2 regions of the Chitinophaga sp. RAB17 genome follow, and region 2 is predicted to be linked to the other one. Evidence: riboswitches for the same ligand, from Rfam matches in the RefSeq annotation. Region 2 holds a riboswitch; the other holds the start of a gene.

Region 1 (11,460 bases), on a different contig from region 2:
GCAGTTTTGTCTTCAAACAGGTAATTATTGTCGCGTAGTTTTTTCGTCACATAACCGGTAATTTTAACCGGTATGCTGTCACTTTGCAGTTGCCTGGCATTGCGCATCACCTCTCCTATGGTGTAGGATCGGTCCTGGAAAAAAAAGGGCAGCAACAAACAGAGCAGCAAGCTTTTCATGACTAACATATTGGTTTGCTATGAGCATAAACAATAATCATGTCTGATTGTTCAATGATCAGATACATTTGGCTATCTTGTATAATATAAATTTCATTCATGGGATTCCTTAAAACGTACAGCAGCATGTTCTGGCTGTTGGCAGGTATCATAGCCGGCAGTATTGCCGGGCTTATATTCGGAGAAAAGGTAGTCATTATAAAGCCGATAGGCGATATTTTTTTGAACCTGTTGTTCACCGTAATCATACCGCTGGTATTTTTCTGTATTGCAAATGCCATTGCACATATCGATGCCGGCAATAAACTGGGGCGAATATTGGGCATGATGTCGCTGGTATTCCTCAGTACCATTCTGATATCTGCTTTTTTGACCATTGTGGCAGTATGGTTATTCCCTATCCACCAGCAGGTAGCCCTATCAAAAAACATCAACATAGAGCAGCCGGGCAACTGGGGGGAACAGTTGAGCAGATTACTCACAGTGGGTGAGTTTTATGAATTATTATCGCGCAAAAACATGCTGCCTTTCATCATTTTTTCCGGCCTCACCGGGTTTGCGGCCATGCGTGTAGGCGAGGCCGGCAAAGCTTTCCGGCAATTTTTGTATTCCGGCAATGAAGTGATGAAAGAAGTGCTAGGCGTGATCATGAAACTGGGACCTGTTGGTTTGGGCGCTTATTTCGCTTACCAGGTAGGCACCGTAGGCCCTCAACTGTTTGGCACCTACGCACATTCCCTGGGTATCTATTATGGCTTCGGTATCTTCTACTTTATATTCGGATTCAGTCTGTATGCGTTTGTGGCCGGAGGAATTCCTGGTATTAAAATCTTCTGGAAAAATAATATTATACCTACCCTTACGGCAGTAGGCACGGGCAGCAGCATTGCTACTATTCCGGCCAACCTCGAAGCGGTGGCCAAAATGGGTGTCCCGCAGGATATTGGTAATGTGGTGGTGCCGCTTGGAGCCACCCTGCATAAAGATGGCTCCAGTATTTCTTCTATTATAAAAATGGCGGTAGTATTTGCCATGTTTGGTAAAAGTTTCGACAGTCCTTCCGTTGTCCTGATGGCCCTGGGCGTTACTGTTATCGCCAGCATAGTGGAAGGCGGCATCCCCAATGGCGGCTATATCGGTGAGCTGCTGGTGATGAGCATCTATGGATTCCCGATAGAAGCCTTGCCACCGCTGATGATTATCGGTACACTCGTAGATCCGCTGGCAACCATTCTCAATGCTACCGGCGACAACGTAGCGGCTATGCTGACAACACGCTTTCTGCGTGGGCGGGCACCGGCAGTTTCGTAAAGGCCTGCTCCAGGTCGGCCAGCAGATCGGCTGTTTCTTCCAGTCCTACCGACAAACGGATCAGGCTATCGCTCACGCCGGCCGCTCTTCTTTTTTCTGCAGGAATAGATTTATGGGTCATTGCTGCCGGATGACAAAGTAAGCTCTTGATACCACCCAGACTTTCTGCCAGCTTGAAGTAGTGAGTAGAGGTAACAAATGCTGTAGCTGCTTCCGTGGTATCATCTTTCAATGTAAAAGAAATAATACCTCCAAACCCTTTACTCTGCTGCTTTGCCAGCTCATGCCCTTTATGGGAAGGCAAGCCGGGATAGAATACTTTTTCTACTGCCGGATGTTTCTCCAGGTATGCTGCCAGCGCCTGTGCATTGATGCCATGTTGTTTAATGCGCAGGTGCAGTGTTTCAATACCACGTATCAGCAGGAAACTGTCGAAGGGCGACAGAATAGCCCCACAGGCATTCTGGTAAAATTTAATCTCCTCTCCCAGTGGTATTGTTTTAGCAACGACCACGCCTGCAATCAGGTCGCTATGTCCGCCGAGGTACTTGGTAGCACTGTGTATCACCAGGTCAGCGCCCAGCTCCAATGGCTTTTGCAATACGGGGGAAGCGAAAGTATTATCTACACAAAACAAACAATTATGAGCCTTTGCAATACGGCCAATAGCAGCGATATCGGAGATTTTCAATGTGGGATTGGTGGGTGTTTCCAGCCATATTAAACGGGTAGCGGGCGTAATAGCATTAAAGACCGCCTGGGTATCTGATGTATCCACGTAACTTACTTTGATACCAAACTTCTCATATACTTTATTAAAGAGGCGGAAAGCGCCGCCATAGATATCATCTACCGCTACAATTTCATCACCGGATTTAAGCAGTTTGATAACCGCATCAATGGCTGCCAACCCGCTGGAGAACAAGGATGCGGTGGCACCACCTTCCAGTTTGGCAATAATCTTCTCGGCTGTTTCGCGGGTAGGATTATTGGAGCGGGCATAGTCATATCCTTTATTGACGCCGGGTGCTTCCTGCACAAACGTAGAAGTTTGATAAATAGGCACAGCAATGGCGCCGGTGTGAGGGTCTACGGGAATAGAGTGGATCAGTTCAGTAATTGTGCTCATCTGTTTTTTGATTTTTAGTTTGATGAAAATTGATTAAACAGGTCCGTTAAATGAGCATATCAAGGGTAGGCCGGGGCATAAAAAAAACTCACCTGGGAGCCAGATGAGTTTTATCATTATATAGATAATAATGTATAGTAAAACTTAGAATCTGACTTATCTTTCCTGGTAATTAAACCGGGATGGATGCAGCACCTTTCACTGCTTGCGCAGTGATGGTTGCTAAGGTATCGTCGGGCCATGTCCCTCCTCCTTTCTTGATAAGCTATTTAAAGAACTGACGCAAAGATAATGCAGAAAAATTAACTACCAAATTTATTTTCCTACAAAATTAGTAGACTACTGTTTTGCCAGTGTTAAACGGATCCCTTCTTCATAGGAAGTGGGTTTTACATGAAAGTGCTTTTCAAATTTTGAAGAGTCCAGTATGTATGGATAGTTGCTCTGATAAAGCATTTCCTTCATTTCTCTGATGGTGGCATCGAACAATCCGGAGAGTGTTAACATAAAGCTGCCCAGCTTCATATATTTGGGCTTTACGCCCATTTGGGTAGCAATCAGGTTTACATAGCCTTTACCATCCGGTGCTGGATTGGCAGTAGGTAAATGCCATACCTGGTTCCAGGAAGTATCATCCTGGGAAAGCAGGTATAAGCCTTTCGCAGCATCTGGTGTGAAGGTGTAGCTATGCGTCTGGTTATCTTTTCCCAGCCACATGGCTGAGCTGTTCTTTTTAAATTTATCGATGATCAGGATGTTCAGGAAGCCTGTTTTATCGGCGCCCGGGCCGTAGAAATCGGCAGCCCGCGCTATGGTAGCAGTGATTTTACCTGCTTTTACTTCGTCCATCAGTTGTTTGGCAATGGCCGCACGAATGATCCCTTTTTTGCTCGAAGGCTGATAAGGAGTATCTTCTTTCATAGGGCCATTTACTAACCCGTAAGAATATACGTTATCAAAGAAAATCAGTTTGGCGCCGGCTTCTTTACAGGCATTGATCACGTTGGTCATGATCTTAGGCCACGCATCGCTCCATACTTTGATGTCATATTTCAAACCTGCCGTGAGGAAAACGATGCTGCTTCCTTTTACCGCATTTTTTGTTTGTTCGTAATCCGTGATATCAGCCCCAACCAGGTCGGTAATGCCCGCAATTGACTTGGGGGAGCGACTTACCAGGCGAACCCGTTTTTTATTATTCACGAGCTCTGCAGCCAGTTCATTAGCGATAATGCCCCCTGCTCCGAGGATAGTATACAAGGGCTGGATAGATTGATCAGACATAATTTTGTGTTGTAAGGTTTATATGGAAGACGAATAAGTGAACAAAATATTGTGTATCAGGGATCCAGTGGATCGAAGGTATTAACCTGCAGGGAACGAAGGTCTGGTACGAACGACAAATAATAAAGATCTGTTTGTTCGATGTCTGCCGCAGGCATATATCCCAGTTCGGTCATACAGCGTTGCTTAAACAGCGGGCTGGTAACATATACCAGGTGCATCGCATCAGATACGCATAACATCCGTTTGTTGACCGGGATACCGCTTCTCCATGCAATGCGTACAGCGTTACGCACGTTGGTGGTGGTATGTCTCGCATAAGGGTCTATCATGACTGCAGCAGCGGGTATTTTCAACTCGTTGACCAGGTACTTCTTCATTTCTACCGCCTCCGAATAAGGGGTGCCTACTGGTCTTACATGCCCACCGGAAACAATAATAAAGGGTGCGAGGCCTTTTTGATATAAGCCTGCACCGGTGCGGCAACGGCTTTTCCCGGTTTCGCTCAGCACTTCTTTGGCTACCGGGCTGGCTCCCAGGATCAGCATGACTGGATAGGGATATTTACTCCAGTCGGTTTTCTTTATTTGCCTATAGGCGTCTCCGTTAGTGGCCGACATAGGCTCATAGCGGGCAGCTTCATCGCGGTGGCTAAGAGTAAGTAATCCAAGTGCCAGCTGCAGCGATGGCTGAAAAAACAAATCATCCTGCCTGTCCTTCTCCTCTACCTGCGCCAGCAAATGCTGCACGCCGGCTTTATAGGCAGGTGAATGTACATACAACAATGCTGAATCAATTACCGGGTACCGCAGGCCGGTACCATTCGTATAGGCATTGATGATATAGTTAACACCATCGGCTGCATCTTTCCAGGCTGCGTTCAGAAATTCTCCATCACTTTTACGTGCATGCAGTTCAAACAGGCCACTGCCACGCATTTCCCGCAACAATCGGACAAACGGCGCCGGGTTTTGTTGTAACAACCTGGTGAAAGCGCTGCTTACCTGTTGGATGCTTGCATCGGAAAATAACAGCACAGCGGGATTTTCCCCGTTACTCACGGGATGGGATATACGTTGTTTATACTGATTCCGGAGTGCCTGCAGGCTGCTATCTTTAGCCAGGAGCGAAGGTAGGCCTGGTAGTCGTTCCAGGAGGGTAAACAGATAAAAATTACGATCCTGTAACGTCCCCGGACCTGCTACAAATTTATACTGCGGATCCGGATAAACTGATTGACTATAGGTAAATGGTAGTAATGCAAAAAATAATAAACAGGTGATAAAACAGTTTTTCAGATAGTGCATTGAGGAAAAATATTATAACGCAACAATAATACAAAAATCAATATTGAGCTTTCCTTGTGACAAAAGATATTATAAATATCATGAATTAAAAAACAGATTCCACGGAATATTAATCTTTTAATAAGTAAAAAAATATAATGTATTAAATAAAACAATACATATGCAATTCAGGGGAAAATATATACCTATATTCATTGTTTTACATTGATTATCTATTAGTTACGGCCAATAAAATCATTTATTTTCGTGCGCAGTCCGGAAGGACTGCCGGCCAACATCCAATCATAATGTAACGATGTATAAAATTCAGGAAAAAAAGACCTTTGTACGCTATGCTGTGCTAACGATAATGGTTTTGGTGCTGATGACATTTTTCATGATCATCTTTTTACGGAAACGGGAATCCCAACAGTTAGGCATTGTTGTTAAAAACCTTGTGGCTACCAAAACAGATGCTGGTCATATCGACCAGGCGGTACAGTTATTATACGCAGCGGATAACAATTTTCGTATCTACACCCTCACTTTTGACAGGAATTATTTAAATAGTTATGTCGGTCAGCTGAAGCGCATTACCGAGCATCTCGACAGTGCGGTGAATTCCAGGCAGGATGAGCGGCAAATGGAAGCACTACTGGCGGACAAGGCCCGGAAGTCGCAGTTGTTTTTACAGACACGGCTATACGTAGATTCCCTGTTACAGTTATCGCAGGTATGGGATACCGCCACTACTCCCCTGCCCCTGCAGCAGTTAGGCAATATAAAATTACCGCAACCCCGGCGGCAGGCGGATACGGTGGTGACCACTGAAACAGCCCATACCAAAGGCAAAAAGAAACTGTTTGGCCGTATCAAAGATGCTATCAACAACAAACCCAATATCCAGCAAACCAGCAAGCAGGTAAAGATTGTACAATACGATACAAATGCCAATGGCAAAGCATTTACACGGGAGCAGCTGCAGAAAATCCAGGACGCCTACAATAAATTTATAAAAGATGCTACAGACAGTCATAATAACCTGAAACAGAAAGAATATGCGCTGGTAGTGGCCAATGAGCGGTTGTTTACAGAACTGTTGCACCTCATGGCAGCACTGAAACAAAACATGCTGGACGAAACAGACAAAAAGCGGTTACAGCTGGGGCAGGACATTGACCATTCTCTTTATAAGCTGGATAAACACAATTATTGGGAAATCCCTTTAATACTGTTGATGGCAGGTATCATTATATATGGTATTATACGCTTGTACCGTTACGACCTGGCTTTATTGAAGGCGAAGCAGCAGGCAGAGAAATTTGCAGAGCAGAAAAGTGATTTCGCTGCTACTATCAGCCATGAAATCCGTACACCGGTGCAGTCTATACTCGGTTATACCTGGCTGCTCGAACAGGGAAAAACACCGGAAACGGTATCGGCTATACGACATTCGGCTGATCTGCTGTTGCAGGTGGTGAATAACGTGCTTGACTATACGCGCATGGAAACAGCCGAACCGATACTCCGGCTGGAAAAATTTGCGCCCCGGACCGCCATTGAAGAAGTATGTAATACCCTGGCGGTACAGGCCGAAATGAAATCTCTCCCGCTGGAAGTCAATATTTATTTTCCAAGCACCCTGCTGGTGATGGGAGATGCTTTCCGGCTTAAGCAGGTGTTAATCAACCTGATTGCCAACGCGATTAAGTTTACAGAAACAGGCAGCGTAACGGTCACTGCGCATATGCGTGACAACAACCTGTTACAGATAAGTGTAAAAGATACCGGTTCGGGTATTTCACATAAAGAACTACCTTTAGTGTTCGACGCTTTCTCCCAGGGAAATAACCATTATCATAAAGGCAGTGGTTTAGGATTACACATTTCCAAAAAAATCATTGATCTGCATAACGGTAAGATTCATGTGGAGAGCCTCCCCGGCAAAGGCACCACTTTTTATTTTGAAATCCGGTATCAGCTGATGACACCATCACCTGCTACTAAAAAAATTATTGTCCCCGTGAGTAATACATCTACAAGCGCCGTTGTACCGGCAGGTATAAGATTGTTAGTAGTGGAGGATAGCATCCTCAATCAGAAATTACTGGCCCTGATGCTGGACAGGATGCAGGCATCCTACCTGATCGTATCTTCTGCGGAGGAAGCGCTGGAAATATATCAGCGTGAATCCTTCGATTTTGTGCTGACGGATATTGATTTACCCGGCATAGATGGACTGATGCTCACCAGTATGATCAGAGAACTTCCCGACAAGAAAAAAGCGGCAGTCACCATTATTGCCATTACCGGCAACGTGATGGAAGATGATATTGCGCTGTACCTCCGCTCAGGATTGAATGATTATATCATGAAGCCTTACCGGGAAGAGGATATCCTGGAGAAAATTACGAGGCATCATCAAATGGCGTAAATTGCGGAATGACTATAGCGGATCAGATCATCGCATTCAACAGCCATCTGCATTTTCCCGGCAAACTGCCTGCGGGTATACGTGTCCTGAATCCTTTTCAGGAGGGACCGGGGATTACCGGCATTATGACCCAATTCTATAAAAAGTTTTATAACGATAAAAAGCCCAGACAACTTATCCTGGGTATTAACCCTGGCAGATTGGGGTCAGGATCTACTGGTGTGCCCTTTACAGATACCAAGCGGATGCTGGATAAATGTGGCATTGAGATCCCCGGACTGAAAACACATGAACCCTCTTCTGTATTTGTATATGATGTAATAGACGCATACGGGGGCGTGAAAAACTTTTACCAGCATTTTTATATCAGCAGTATCTGCCCGCTTGGCTTTACCTCGGTTCAACCGGGAGGGAAAGAAATAAATTATAATTATTATGACAGCGCCGCACTGACAAAAGCGGCTTATGCTTTTATAGTGAGTAGTTTAAAGGAACAATTGCAATGGAATATCGGTCGTGATGTTTGCTATTGTATGGGTACCGGAAAAAATGCTGCATTCCTGCAGGCGTTAAATGAGAAGGAGCAGTTTTTCAAAACAATCGTACCGTTAGAGCATCCCCGTTTCGTGATGCAGTATAAAACAAAAACCAAGGAGCTGTATATTGATAAGTATCTGTCTGCTTTTGAGGCACACAAATAACCCCGGTTTGTGGATTTTTTACGCTGTCTGCCTGGCAATCTGGTCTGCGATGCTATTCAGCAAGCCCATATTTAAGCGGTGACCATGGTCTGTTGCGCCTGGTGCACGTACGTACCCATCTTCATCTTTCTCCATAACAATTTCTTCGCCATCCACATCTACCAGAAAGCGTTCGGCTGAATATGGCTTTACGTAGAAGCGGCCTCCGGATGTTTTAATCATAAAAGCGTTCATAAGATCCTTTTACAGATCATCAGCAAATCACGGACCAGCTATGTCAGGACAAAAAATAATAATATTGATTCCAGATAAGTTCAAATTCGGCCTGCGAAATCAGTTCAGGTATAAAGTGCTTATCCTCGCAGATATCCTCTATTTCGGGCATCACTACATCCGATAAGGCGGTACCACCAAAATGAAAATTACTGTTGGCAATGCCGAAGCTACCATCCTGGTATATTTCAATCTTCCGGTTTTCAAAACGCAGTGCGTCAATTTCACTGTATAGGAATACCGGTTCATCCTCAAAACGATGAAGCCAGGAAATTTTGAGGTATTCCATTGCTAGATTTTTACCAGACGACAGTCCCAGGTGTCTTTAGGTTGTTCCTGTATGGCATCCGGCGTGACCACGCCCGTTATCTGATAAATGTTTCCTTCTTCATGTAACCGGTCCCCTATCTGTGGTGTAAGGTCATCCTTAAACCTGATAGTGGCAATAATGCCGAAAGACTTGTAACTATGAATTTTTACAATATTCGCAGATCTCACAGGCAGAAGCAATTCGGCCTTTTTGCGATTGTGACTCCGGTAGAGGGAGAACATCAGCCATAATGCCAGGGCAAACAGGCTAAGGAGCAGCAGATTCACGGCTTTGATTAGGTTTAGGTGATACAAATATTCTATGGTCAGGCGTACCTCCCGTTGGCTATAGTGAGGTAGTATAACAATATAGCGATTTTAATATATGTAAACAAATTTTTTTAGTAACCCCGCTCCGGGTAAAAAGGTGAATAATACAAGTAGTAAACCCGCGCAGCCAATCCTGCCAGCAGACAAGCTTCACCGATTGTAAAAAAAATTAAAAAGACGTGTGGACGATTCGTATAGAAACGTCCTGAAATTATCATGTAAAGAAAACCACAAACAATAAGCGTCTCACTGGTGTACTCATTGTCCATTATAGGCAAGCTATCTACAAATCCCCAGGTCATGGTAAACAACATGAAAAGCGGGAAGCCACAGATACACGCCAGCTGAAAAAGTCGCCGGAACGAAAACAGGTAGGGCAGGTATTGGCGCATAGGTTGGATATTTACCGCAAAGATATCTCTACTTCCTGATCTTCCTCATCTCTTCAAAAACCAGTAACGGGTCATCGTATTTAAACGTGTAGCCGAGTACGTGCCTTAACTTCCGGGAACCCACAATTTTATAGGGTTCCTCCTGTGCCGGCAAACGGCGGGGCATTGTTACGCCGAGTGCCTGGGCGGCGGCCTTGTAATAATTGCTGCGTTGCGGGTGGCCGCTGGCGCAGGCATTGAACACCTCGCCCCAGGCGCCCTGGCTGATCACCCGGCTGATAACGCCAATACAGTCATCCCGGTGGATTACGTTCATGGGCTGTTCATTCATTCTTTTGCCTTCCATTATCCGGCGGGCATCGGGTAAACGATCGTAACCTATTAATCCGCCAAAGCGCAGCACGGTTGTCTCAAACCGCTCAGCCGCCAGCAACAGGGCCTCCGCTGCCCGCAATGCCTGCCCGTTGGGTGTATCTGGCATGACCTCATTCTCCTCGGTCACCAGGCCGTTTACATCTGCATAAACAGAAGTAGAACTCACAAAAATCACTTTACTGATGTTGGTCGTTTCTATAAAACTGCGCAGCAGCGCTATTTCTGTCACATGCGCGTCCATCCCTCTTTCCTTGCGGGGGGGAATATTAATGATCAGAATATCCGCGTCCCAGAATTCATCGGGACCGGTCAGGACTTCTTCAGATAAGATCACCATGTAAGCTTCCAATCCGAGTGCAGTGAGCTCCTTCACTCCTTCCATGCTGGTTCTGGCGCCTTTTACCCGATAACCCGCTGCCTGTAAATGCAGTGCCAGTGGTTTCCCCAGCCAGCCACAACTTAAAATACTAATCTTTTCCTCTTTACTGCTCATACTAAGATTTTACAATTGCACTCCTATAAATACGGATGCAGGAAGTATATAGTTTTTTGCACTAACCCCTTCATGTACCGGATGGCAATGGCGGCGAAGATAAAAAACAATCAACGCATCCAATTAAAGCCAGCGAATATATAGAATATGTGAGCGGATATAGATTCCGTCCTGTTTGCACCCGTTGACCATCTTACTTTGCAGCCATATTACAAACAAGACATTATTGAGAAACCCATAAATAAATCCCTTTTAAATGCAGATTACGAATTCACAGTCGAAAAGTGTACAGCAGATCTTTTCAGAGGTACAGCAACACTTTCCAAAGGCGCAACTGAAAAAGCCATTTTTGAGTCCGCAGACCATCATTATTCCGCACGACAATTTTAAATACCTGCTGCGGTATAAGCAACATTATCTACAGGTGGATTTCATACCACCGGTGATGTGGATCATAGGTGGTATGCTGGCAGGCTTTGCCCTTTTCACCGTTGTATTGAGCCTCATTTTCCAACAGCTGATCATCAGCTTCGGCGGCGCCATCCCTGTTATTATAGGGTTGCTGTTAATCAAAGTGGTGTTTAAGTCTACCCGCAAGGATGAGTTTAAATCTTTCGAAGACGAAGCCAACATCCTGGTTAACACCAATAATCAGGGCATCTAACCGGCCTCTCATCTCTGTTTATAACCCATAGTTTAGAAGACTGTGAAAATCCCTTACTTTTAGATACCTGTTTATCGCTTACCTGTGAAATAGCATTGGAAATTAAAAGGAAATTATGATCCGTACGTTGATAATTGATGATGAACCCGCAATCAGAAAGGACCTTGAATGGCTGATGAAGCGTTATCCGGATTTTATAGTACTGGGTAGTTGTGGTAGTATTGCTGAAGCTAAGGTAATTATTCCCAATACAGAGCCGGATCTGCTGTTACTGGACATTGAGCTGTCTGACGGAACAGG
Region 2 (11,460 bases):
CCAAGTGGTATGAAGAAGATAAAGGTGGCTATAATAGATACCGGGATGGCCAGGATAGGAATCAAAGTAGCGCGCCAGCTCTGCAGGAAGAGGAACACGACAATCACTACCAGTATCAGCGCTTCTACCAGGGTATGTACTACCTCTTCAATAGATACTTTTACTACTGATACAGATTCAAACGGCACTACATAATCCACATCCTGCGGGAATTGCTTTTTCAGCTCTTCCATCGCTGCGGTTACATTGGCAGCCGTTTCCAGCGCATTGCTGCCAGGCGCCTGGTATACGAGCAGATAAGCGGCACGTTTACCATCTACGTAGTTGTTACCGGCATAGTTAAATTTACCCAGCTGTACGCGGGCTACATCTTTCAGGTATACCAATGTTCCATCCGCAGGGCGGGTTTTCACGATGATATTTCCAAATTCCTCGGGCGTAGATAAACGACCTTTGGTGAAGATGTTGTATTCGAATGTTTGGCCTGTTTGCTGTGGTGGTGCACCTACGGAACCCGCGGTGATCTGCGCATTCTGTTCTGCCAGGGCAGCGCGGATGTCATCGGCGGTAACACCCATTTCGGCCAGCTTATCTGGTTTCAGCCAGATACGCATACTGAAATCATCTGCACGGGTAAAGATATCACCTACTCCTTTTGCTCTCAGCAACGCATCTTTTACATATACGTTGGTATAGTTATCCAGGAAGGTAATGTCGTGTGTGCCTTTGGGAGAATACAGGGCTACCAGCATGAGGATGCTGGGGTTACGCTTTCTAACGGTCAGGCCTAAACGCTGTACTTCCTGTGGCAGGGTAGGTTGTGCAATACCCACACGGTTCTGCACATCCAGGGCGGCAATATTGATGTCGGTACCTACTTCAAAGTTTACCGTCATACTCATTTGTCCGCTACTGGTATTGTTGGTGTTGATATAGGTCATGCCCGGCGTACCATTCACCTGCACTTCCACAGGGGTAGCAACTGTTTGCTCCACCGTTTGTGCATCCGCGCCGGTATAGGTACCTGTTACCTGTACAGTGGGGGGTGAAATCTCCGGATACTGGCCAATGGCCAGGTTCATCATCGCCAATATCCCCACCAGTACCAGTACAATAGATATCACTATTGCCGTTACGGGTCGTTTTATAAAAGTATCTGCAATCATGATCTTCGCTGTTGATTCTACTGATAAACTATTTCTTCGCAGGCGCACCTTGTGGTGCGGCTGGTATTCCAATCTGTATTTTTCCACCATCACGTAAACGCTGGAAACCTTCAATAATGACCTGATCACCCGCCTGAATGCCGTCCATGATCACTATTTTGTCGCCGAGTTTAGGACCCAGGTGTACTTTCTGCTGGGCAGCTACCGAATCTTTTGCAATAAATACAAAGTATTCACCCATCTGCTCTGTGATGGCTTTGTAAGGAATGATCAACCTGTCGCCGGATTGTTCATTCAGTACACGCAGCACGCAGCTCATACCGTCTTTCAGCTTATCATCGGGGTTATTGAATTCAATACGCACGCGGATGGTACCGGTTTGATTATCCACGCCACGGTCAATCGCAAGTATTTTACCGGTATGTACATATTCTGTACCATCAGATAACTGCAGGCGGAACGTACTATCGTTGGCGTTACCCTTGCCCTGCATGGCAGCAAAGCGGGGAATATCATTTTCTGTTACCACAAAATCCACTGCTATCGGATTTTCACTGGAGATGGTATTCAACAGGGTAGTGCCGGGGCTCACCTGAGCGCCCAGTTTCACCTGGGAAATACCAATGCGTCCCGTAAACGGTGCTTTGATGAGGGAATAGTCAAGGTCAGTACGCACAGACGCAAGACTGGCTTCTGCTGCCGCGAGCTGGCTACGGGAAGTTTCCAGGGTAGCTTTCGCATTATCCAGGATCTGACGGGCAACCGCGTCCTGGTCGGCCAGGCGCTGGTAACGATCGTCATCTTTCCTCGCTCTTTCAAAGCTGGCTTTTGCACTGGCTACATTAGCCTGTGCCTGTAGGTAAGCCGCTTCATATTTACGACGATCTATTTCATACAGGGTTTTTCCTTTCTGCACAACTTCCCCTTCTTTGAAGAAGATACCGGTAATAAATCCTCCTACCTGAGAACGCAGTTCCACCTGGTTCAACGCTACTACAGAGGCAGGGTATTTATCGTAATAAACGGCCGGTGCTACAGATGCTGCTGTAATATTTACCGGTGTAGGGGGAATTACAGGCGCTGTTTTCTTAGCAGGACCACTGCAGGCAGATAAGCCCAGGATACTGGCAGCGCTGATTAAGACAATGTTGTTCATTTTTTTCATATCCGTTCCGGTTACCATTTAATAATTAGCTGTTAAGGTTCCTAATGCTTTTTGCAGATCTATCCTGCTGGACAGTACCTGGTACATGGAATTATAAAAATTCAGTTGTGCAGAGCGCAGCTCTGTTTCAGACACCAGTACATCGAGATACGTTTTAATACCTTCCTTATACTGCAGCTGCAACATATCATATACATCCTTTGCCATCTGCACATTTTCTTTTAGTGTGAGATAGTCGTTGTAGTTACTCTTGTAAGTAGCCATGGCCTGCGCATACTGCGAATTAATCTGGCTTCTCAAAGCGGCATAATCCCATTGTGTACGCTGCAACTGCAGTTCGGCCATCCGGATATTATGTACCCGTTTTCCTCCCTGGAAAATAGGCAGCGATAATTTCAGCCCCATTAAAGAGTTCGGATAATCATGACTATACAGTTTATTGAAGTCAGGACTCTGGTAAGCAAAGGAATAGTTGATAAATGCGGATACGGTAGGCAGATAGCTCCATTTGTTGTACTTCAGGTTGGCCTGCAACAGGCTTTCCTGTGTTTGGAGTAACTGGTACTCTATGCGGCTTTTATAGTCTGCCGTCAGCAAGGTATCCTCACCAGTTACCTGCGATGCTACCGCCGAAGAATCGGTTGTCAGTGGTACATCGCCGGCATTAGTTGGGTATCCCATCAATTCCTTCAGATAGGCCTGTTTGGCTGTCAGCAGCTCACGGGCAGCCTTCTGTTGGGCACGCGCATTATTCAGGGAAATGGTGGCACGCTTGGCATCTGTTTTATCCACCACACCACTCGCATATTGGTTATTCGCATCTTTCAGACTGCGTTCCAGGCGGGTAATGTCTTCGCTCAACACCTTTATTTGTTCCGCGGTCAGCAGCACATCATAGTAGGCTTTGCTCACACTGGCCACCAGGTCTATCTGATTGCGCGCAGTGGTTTGCTGGCTCTGTTTTCGTACATCCCTGGCCGTGTTTGTGGCCAGCAACAGGTCCCGGGTAAAGATGTTTTGATTTAGCCCAAACAGTGCGGCAGAGGAGTTTGCCACGCCCTGCTGCACAGGACTACCATTAAAAATAGTGGTGGGTATCTTCAGGTAATGCTGGATATTATAGTCCAGATTGATCTGTGGATACCAGTCGGCCAGCTTACTCTTCACGGTTCTGTCGGTAATCGCTTCATCAATGAGCGACTGCCGTATGACCGGCTGATGCGAGATGGCATACCGGATGCATTCCTGCAGGGTAGCGCTGGTTAACAGGGAGTCCGTAGATTGCTGTGCAAATAGCTGCGGGGAAATAAACAATCCGCAGGACACAGCTAACAAATAAAATGCTCTTTTCATAAAAGGCTTTTGACATTCAGTTCATCATTGTACCAATCGAAAGAAAATAATGCCTGCACGAAAAAAGGGGTTGGCTTTTTATCTTCTTCGCTGCATTTGACTAACAGCTAAAAGCTAATCGCTAAACGCTTTTTACCGGCATCGCATCATTATTCTTTATTTGTTATATAGCCATAGGCGTTATAACAGTATTAACTACCGCAAAAACATGTTAAGCCGTAATCGCTACAGCAAACAGGCAGGTTGATTAGAGAGTTGCTTATTCAAAATCGTCTGAAACATTAGCAGCACGGTTTCCAGGTGTGGTTCCAAATTTTTGAACACAACGTATAACAGAGAAGTAGGTTAGACAACAAACATTTTGTTGTTAGGTAAAATCAATTCGGGCGCTAAGATAATGTTATGAAAACAAAAATCCACCCTTTTGGGTGGATTTTAACAATTAAGTGAAAATCAGTTCCGGTTATCCTTTATTACGACCGCTGACAATATGTTTTTCCGCGTGATAAGACGATCTTACTAACGGTCCGGACTCTACGTAGTCCAGTCCCATGTTGTAACCGATCTCGCGCAATTCGGCAAATTCATCAGGATGTACGAAGCGTGCTACCGGCAAATGCTTAGGGGTAGGCTGCAGGTACTGACCCAGTGTGATTACATCACAACCGTTGTCGTACAGATCCTGCATGGCTTGTACTACTTCTTCTTTGGTTTCACCCAAGCCCAGCATAATACCGCTTTTGGTACGCATCCCACCTTCTTTCAGGCGGCGGATCACTTCCAGGCTGCGGTGATATTTTGCCTGTATCCTCACCTGTTTGGTTAAACGTTCTACTGTTTCCAGGTTATGAGATACGATTTCAGGCGCTACATCGATGATGCGCTGGAGGTTTTCCCACTGACCACGGAAATCCGGGATCAGCGTTTCCATGGTGGTGTTAGGATTTAAAGCCCTGACTGCATTGATGGTATTGGCCCAGATGATAGAACCACCGTCTTTCAGCTCATCTCTGTCTACAGAGGTGATAACGGCATGTTTTACTTTCATCAGGTAAATGGCTTCCGCCACGCGCTGAGGCTCGTCAAAATCCACTGCTTCCGGGCGGCCGGTAGCTACGGCACAAAAACCGCAACTGCGGGTACAGATATTCCCCAGGATCATGAAAGTAGCTGTACCAGCTCCCCAGCACTCACCCATGTTAGGGCAGTTACCACTTTCACAGATCGTATGTAATTTATGGGTATCTACCAGGCTTCTCACCTGTTTATAGTTCTCGCCTATCGGTAATTTAACGCGCAGCCAATCAGGCTTTTTTACTCTTGTTGTAGCCGGTTCGGCGGCTATTACGGGTAGTTCTTGCATCGCTTATTCCTTTCTTTAGAAAAGCAAAGTTAACACTTATCTCTTATTCCAGCGCTTCCCGAATTGGATGCTCAGATATCCACCAAAAAAGAACTGTTTGTTATAGTCCACACCTTCCGACACCACCATGATTGGGATCTTTTTAGTATACATTTCCGCATTTACACCCACTTCCAGGGCACTTACCACCTCGTTAAAGTGGGCCCAATCGAAGCGCATACCCACTTTGGCGTGTAAACCCGGTACCACACTGAGGTTATCCCAGCCTTTCCCAAATCCACCGGCACCGTTGATGTCCGCGAGCTTCAGGAAAGCTTCCGGATCAGAAGGGTCATATTTTACGTCCTTATTCTCGCCGGTTGCGGTAACCATATTCAGATAGTAAGGTTTCAGCAGCCCCAGAGATATGCCACCATAGTAGATCAAGTCCACCTCTACCCCGTTTTTATTGGCTTTGCCACCAATCAGGTAGCGCTGCCCCACTCCCAGCTTGGCCTGGTAAAAATTATTCCGTTTACCATATATGAATGGACGCTGGGTATAAGAAAAACCGCCACTTTTCTTTACTTCTTTATCGCTTTTCTTCTCCCCAAACTCAAACTGGAAGTAGTTGACTTTCTTTCTGCTTTTACGATACCCCATTTCCACAAATCCACCCCAGCCATCGGTAGTTATCCTGCCGCCCACCGAAAAATCACGCTGGAACACATTCTCCCCCTCTTCCTGTTCACGGAAAATAGAGATCTTCTTCAGCTTACGCTGCTCCTTATCGCTTTTTTTGCTTTTTTGCGTAGTTGTGTTGGTGGTATTAGTGGTTTGCGCAAACAAGCCGCCGGATATCATTGCCAAAAACAGGATTAAGTATATTTTTTTCACAGTGGGCTATTATTATAATAAATAAACGCTTGAACAAAGGTATTGTTATGTATATATTACAAACGTAGCTAATTTTTTTTTAGTTTAACAGCCCGCCCACTTTCCATGTTGCACTTATACTGAAAATACATTTATTTTTACGGTTAGATCATAAAAAGAAACAATATGCAAACGGCATCTATCATCTATAACGGGGAACTGCGGACCACCGCCACACATTTACGGTCAGGCACTGTGATTGAAACAGACGCACCTGTAGATAACAAAGGCAAGGGAGAAAGGTTTTCGCCTACTGACCTGGTGGCTACCGCACTGGGCTCCTGCATGCTCTCTATTATGGGGATCAAGGCTATGGAAAACAACTGGGCGATTGAAGGCACTAAAGTAAGTGTCCTGAAAACTATGGGCACAGAACCCCGCCGCATCACCGGCGTTACCATCGTATTCGACTTCCCTGCAGGCCATAACCTGGGCGAAAAGGAAAGAACCATACTTGAAAGAGCTGCCCATACCTGTCCGGTAGCTAAAAGTGTACACCCTGACATGGTGCAGGATGTAACGTTTAACTGGTGAAACAGCTTTTAGCCATTAGCTTTTAGCTGTTAGCCAAATGCAGCGGAGAACATATTATGCTGGTCTTCGCTGCATTTGGCTAACAGCTAAAAGCTAATGGCTAAAAGCTGCTCAGGATCTTCACCCCGATTGCACAATGCAAACACCGCTTCTCATCACAGTAGTACTGCTTCAATTGCAACAGCGCCTGTGATTCCATCGCACTTTCGGGTATTACACCTAACTCCGCCCAGCTATTGGTAATACTATTTTTTTCTGCCGGCAATTGTTGCAGGAAATGAAGGGCTTTCTCCTGGTAATATTTAAGGTTCTTTTGTTGTCCGTACAGGAACAGGAGCGGTAATACCGTATTGATAAGTATGCCATGTACGGCCTGTTTCCCCGGGCGGTGTGTCTGCTGCACCGGCTGCCCAAACCGGTAATGGGTATGCCAGTACGCAGACGGCTGTACGAAAAACAATTGTTCCAGTGCCGTTACCTCTGTGGCTTCCAGTATCCTGGAAAACAGGTGGGTGGTGTGCTGCAGCAACGCCGCAAAAGTAGCCAGCCGCATAGTAGGAAACGCTGCCGGACGCATCCGCAGCCAATGCCAGGTGTGGGACGGCATAGGACAAAGCTTATACTTGTGGCGCAGGTGAAAATAGATGTCCTGCAGCTGCAACGCATATACGTCGGCATGCGGTTCCTCCAGCATCCCTGCCTGTCCGAACAACAGGGCTTCCAGCTGCATTCCCTGATGCCGGTGCCGCATAAGCACTACATGTGGCAGCGATTGTGCTACCTGTAGCAGGGGCAGGGCATTTATGGGCATGCCGTAACTCTGCGCCACTGCCCAATAACAGACTTCTTCCCAGTTAAAATGGTTGCTTTGCAGCCAGGCACGCAGGGCCCCCATTTTGCGCTCCCAACGCTCTGCCAGCAGTCGCTCTTTCCAGCTAAGCCAGGTCAGTTGTGGTACCAACGCGGCATGTGGCGCACAGGGCACAAAAGGTGTCAGCTGCCGCAACTGCTCATAACGCTGCAGCAGCAATTTGGGAATATACTGCTGTAACTCCAGGCAGGGCACTCCAGGAATACGATCGGCCGGCATATCATGTATAAACACAACATGCAAAATAATACGCCCATACTGCAGGTTATGCTGATGCCCATGCCGGAACCAGTCGGAAGTTCTCAGGTGCAGCTCTACCTGCCCTACCCATAAAGTAGCGCCGATCCTGATTTTTGCAGCCGAAAAATCAGGTCCGCTGTGATGATTATGAAGGCCTGGATATAAGATCTGAACGGGTTCTCCACTGGTAGTGGTAAGATGATCCTGCTTAAATAGCCGGAACGCCCAGATGTGCTGGAATAGCTCCTCAGAGAGCAGCGGGTTAACAAACATAAAGACATGGTTGGGTATAAAATAATATCAGTCAAAGGTAATAAAACATCGTTTAATAAATAAATTCCCGATTCAATTTGGAAATCTGATCAAAGTGATATTACCTTTGCGCCAGTTCTTACACATCACTTATCCAGAAAGGCGGAGGGACTTGGCCCTGCGATGCCTTAGCAACCTTTCCTGATTTTACGATCAGGAAAAAGGTGCTAATTCCTGCCCCGGTGCAAATCGGGGAAAGATAAGTTGGCAGAGATAATACTTCACAGATATATATAACTTTCTAAAAAAGCTCTTCCAACACCCTGGGAGAGCTTTTTTTATGCCCTCCCCACTCACCTTTCATGGATTTGTTGTTGTTTAAGTTGATCTTTAATGATAAAGTTGCAGCAGATAATTGTGCACATTGAACATCATTAAAAATACTTTATAACATGAAAACAGCTACACAACTGATTCATAGCATTCCGATAGACGAACTGACAGGCGCTATTTCTGTGCCTATCTATCAAACATCCACCTTTGTGCAGGAATCACCCGGCATTAATAAAGGCTTTGAGTTCTCGAGGGCCAACAATCCCACAAGAAAGGTGCTGGAAGACCTGATCTGCAACCTGGAAGAAGGGTTTGCCGGATTTGGGTTTGCCAGTGGTATGTCGGCCATAGATGCGGTGCTGAAGCTGTTAAAGACCGGCGATGAGATCATGGCGGTGGAAGATACCTACGGTGGCATCTTCCAGATATTTAACCACATGTTTGAACGCTTCGGTATTAAAGTTAATTTCGTAGATACCAGCAACATCGATAAAGTACTGGCAGCCATTACGCCCAATACAAAAATCATCTGGCTGGAATCCCCTACCAATCCAACATTGCGCATTTCTGATATCAAATCTATCAGCAAAATCGCCAAACAACATAATATACTGCTGGTAGTAGACAATACTTTCAGTACGCCTTTACTGCAACAACCCTTAACACTGGGCGCGGATATCGTTATCCACAGCGCTTCCAAATATCTTTCCGGTCACAGTGATGTGATTGCCGGACTGGTAGTCGTTAACAGCAAAATACTGGCAGATCAGATCCGCTATAATCAGAATATTTCCGGTAGCATTCTCAGTCCTTTTGAAGCATGGCTAACCATCCGCGGTATTGAAACACTGTACCTGCGCCTGGAAAAGCAATGCAGCAATGCCACCGCTATCGCTAACTGGCTGGCCGCCCACCCCGCTATCGATAAGGTATATTATCCAGGACTGGCTACTCATAAAAATCATCATATTGCCCGCAAACAACAGAAAAATTACGGCGCACTGGTGAGCTTTTCCCTGAAAAGCGACAATATCAAAAATGCCATCCGTATCGTAAACGCTACCAAACTATTTAAACTGGCGGAGAGTTTCGGCGGCGTGAAAAGTATGCTGGCCCATCCGGCCACCATGACACATCGTAACATACCGGAAGAATTCCGGAAAAAAACAGGTTTACAGGACTCCTGTATCCGTTTATCAGTGGGTATTGAAGATGCCGAAGATCTGATCAACGACCTGAAACAGGCGCTGGATAAATTAAATCATCCAGCCGGCAAGCAAATTACTGTTTTACAATAAAGCCCTTAGTGGTTAGCACACCACTTTGACCTTTCAGAAACTGATCATCTCTGAACTGTCAAAGACTAATTGCTGAGGGTGCAAGCTCAAAAAAAAGTATGGAAAACAAGACCATCAATTTAGGCATTTTCGGATTCGGCGTCGTAGGACAAGGACTCTATGAGGTTTTGAACAGAACAAAAGGTATTAATGCACGGATCAAAAAAATCTGTATTAAGGACCCCAATAAATCAAGACCTATCGATAGCAGTTATTTTACTACCGATAAAAATGAAATCCTCGAAGATCCTACCATTGACGTAGTAGTAGAACTGATCAATGAAACCGAAGCAGCTTTTGAAATTGTGAGTACAGCGCTCCGCAATGGCAAAGCTGTAGTAAGCGCCAGCAAACGCATGATCGCTGAAAACCTGCCCGCACTGTATCAGCTGCAGGCGGAAAACAAAGTGCCATTCCTGTATGAAGCGTCCAGTTGCGCCAGTATTCCCATTATCCGCAACCTGGAAGAATATTATGATAATGATCTGCTGAATGCCGTGGAAGGTATCTGTAACGGATCAACGAATTATATTCTTACAAAAATATTTGAAGAAAATCTCAGCTTTGCTACCGCCCTGCAACAAGCGCAGGACCTGGGTTTCGCTGAAACCGACCCTACCCTCGACATCGAAGGATATGATCCGAAATTCAAAATCGTGATCCTCCTCCTCCATGCCTTTGGCACCTTCGTAAAACCGGAAGAAGTATTCAACTTCGGTATTCATCACCTGAACGATTTTGATATACAATTTGCCAAACAAAGAAACTGTACCATCAAACTGATCGCCCAGTGCCGCCGTCAGAACGGACACGTATTCTCATATGTACTGCCGCACCTGATCAAAGAACACAACCTGCTCTACGATGTATACAATGAATACAACGGCATTTTGCTGGAAAGTGCTTTCACCGACAAACAATTCTTTGTAGGTAAAGGTGCCGGTGGCACCGCTACCGGTAGTGCCGTACTGTCCGACATCTCCGCATTATTATACAACTATCGCTACGAGTATAAAAAGATTAAACAAAATAATCAGCCCAGCTTTACCAATGATGTAAATCTGAAAATATACCTGCGCTACAAAACACCTGATCAGGTAGACCTGGCAGAGTTCTTCAACATCTCTGAGAAATACGAATCTACAGAATGGCGTTATGTGGTAGGTACTATTAACTTACAGAAACTGAGAGAAGCCGGCTGGCTGAAAAATAAAGACGTGAATATTCTTGTACTGGAATAAAGAAATGTAATAAGCAAAAACCAATCGTAAACAAAAACGGCGCTGTTCACAGCGCCGTTCTTATTGCTAAAAGTTTTCCAGTTCTTCTACCACTCTGCTAACGGGGAGTCCCATTACATTATAGAAGCAACCATTAATACTGTCTATCCCTACTGCACCAATCCATTCCTGGATGGCGTAAGCACCCGCTTTATCAAACGGCTTGAAATGATCTACATAATAAGTGATCTGTTCTTTATTCAGCAGCTTAAAATACACGGAAGTAGTTTTGGAGAAGGCTACTTCCTTTGCGCCCTGCTGTATTATAACGCCGGTGACTACACGATGTTCTCTTCCACTCAGGCGGGTAAGGATGCCAATAGCATCTTCCCGGTCCTTTGGCTTGCCAATGATGCTGTCATCCAGCACCACCACTGTATCGGCAGCCACAATAATATCCGTGGATTCGCAGAGATCCCTTACGGCCGCTGCCTTCTGGCGGGCAATATGCACCGGGATATCCGGTACCGCCAGCTCCGGAGGAAACGTTTCTGCTGTTTCTACAACCTTCACCTGGAAAGGAATGCCGGCCTGCTCCAGCAACTGCTTTCTGCGGGGCGACTGCGATGCCAGAATTACGGGTGATCCTTTATACATCTCTATAAATAAATTTTAAAAAATATCATGGATAAAATGCCTGTCAGCATTACC

The links. Region 2 has a riboswitch for S-adenosylmethionine ahead of AB4Z08_RS29305 (trans-sulfuration enzyme family protein). Riboswitches for the same ligand answer to the same signal wherever they lie in the genome.
Region 1: it holds a riboswitch for S-adenosylmethionine, as region 2 does, so the genes downstream of both, AB4Z08_RS21655 (trans-sulfuration enzyme family protein) here and AB4Z08_RS29305 (trans-sulfuration enzyme family protein) in region 2, are expected to answer to the same signal.

The regions. Positions count from the first base shown of each region.
Region 1 covers NZ_JBFREI010000006.1:499,048-510,507, reverse strand. The annotation lists gene AB4Z08_RS21665 (NirD/YgiW/YdeI family stress tolerance protein) at 1-179, opposite strand, end outside; gene AB4Z08_RS21660 (dicarboxylate/amino acid:cation symporter) at 279-1,490, shown strand; gene AB4Z08_RS21655 (trans-sulfuration enzyme family protein) at 1,441-2,619, opposite strand; SAM riboswitch class I at 2,773-2,886, opposite strand; gene AB4Z08_RS21650 (NAD-dependent epimerase/dehydratase family protein) at 2,959-3,903, opposite strand; gene AB4Z08_RS21645 (YdcF family protein) at 3,960-5,210, opposite strand; gene AB4Z08_RS21640 (ATP-binding protein) at 5,575-7,623, shown strand; gene AB4Z08_RS21635 (uracil-DNA glycosylase family protein) at 7,632-8,324, shown strand; gene AB4Z08_RS21630 (hypothetical protein) at 8,343-8,558, opposite strand; gene AB4Z08_RS21625 (DUF6881 domain-containing protein) at 8,602-8,886, opposite strand; gene AB4Z08_RS21620 (hypothetical protein) at 8,889-9,194, opposite strand; gene AB4Z08_RS21615 (hypothetical protein) at 9,308-9,628, opposite strand; gene AB4Z08_RS21610 (SDR family NAD(P)-dependent oxidoreductase) at 9,657-10,496, opposite strand; gene AB4Z08_RS21605 (hypothetical protein) at 10,753-11,160, shown strand; gene AB4Z08_RS21600 (LytR/AlgR family response regulator transcription factor) at 11,276-11,460, shown strand, end outside.
Region 2 covers NZ_JBFREI010000012.1:86,619-98,078, forward strand. The annotation lists gene AB4Z08_RS29270 (efflux RND transporter permease subunit) at 1-1,166, opposite strand, end outside; gene AB4Z08_RS29275 (efflux RND transporter periplasmic adaptor subunit) at 1,195-2,331, opposite strand; gene AB4Z08_RS29280 (TolC family protein) at 2,350-3,684, opposite strand; gene lipA (lipoyl synthase) at 4,148-5,047, opposite strand; gene AB4Z08_RS29290 (hypothetical protein) at 5,084-5,923, opposite strand; gene AB4Z08_RS29295 (OsmC family protein) at 6,089-6,496, shown strand; gene AB4Z08_RS29300 (DUF2851 family protein) at 6,597-7,880, opposite strand; SAM riboswitch class I at 8,007-8,125, shown strand; gene AB4Z08_RS29305 (trans-sulfuration enzyme family protein) at 8,312-9,490, shown strand; gene AB4Z08_RS29310 (homoserine dehydrogenase) at 9,589-10,770, shown strand; gene AB4Z08_RS29315 (Maf family nucleotide pyrophosphatase) at 10,837-11,406, opposite strand; gene AB4Z08_RS29320 (geranylgeranylglycerol-phosphate geranylgeranyltransferase) at 11,409-11,460, opposite strand, start outside.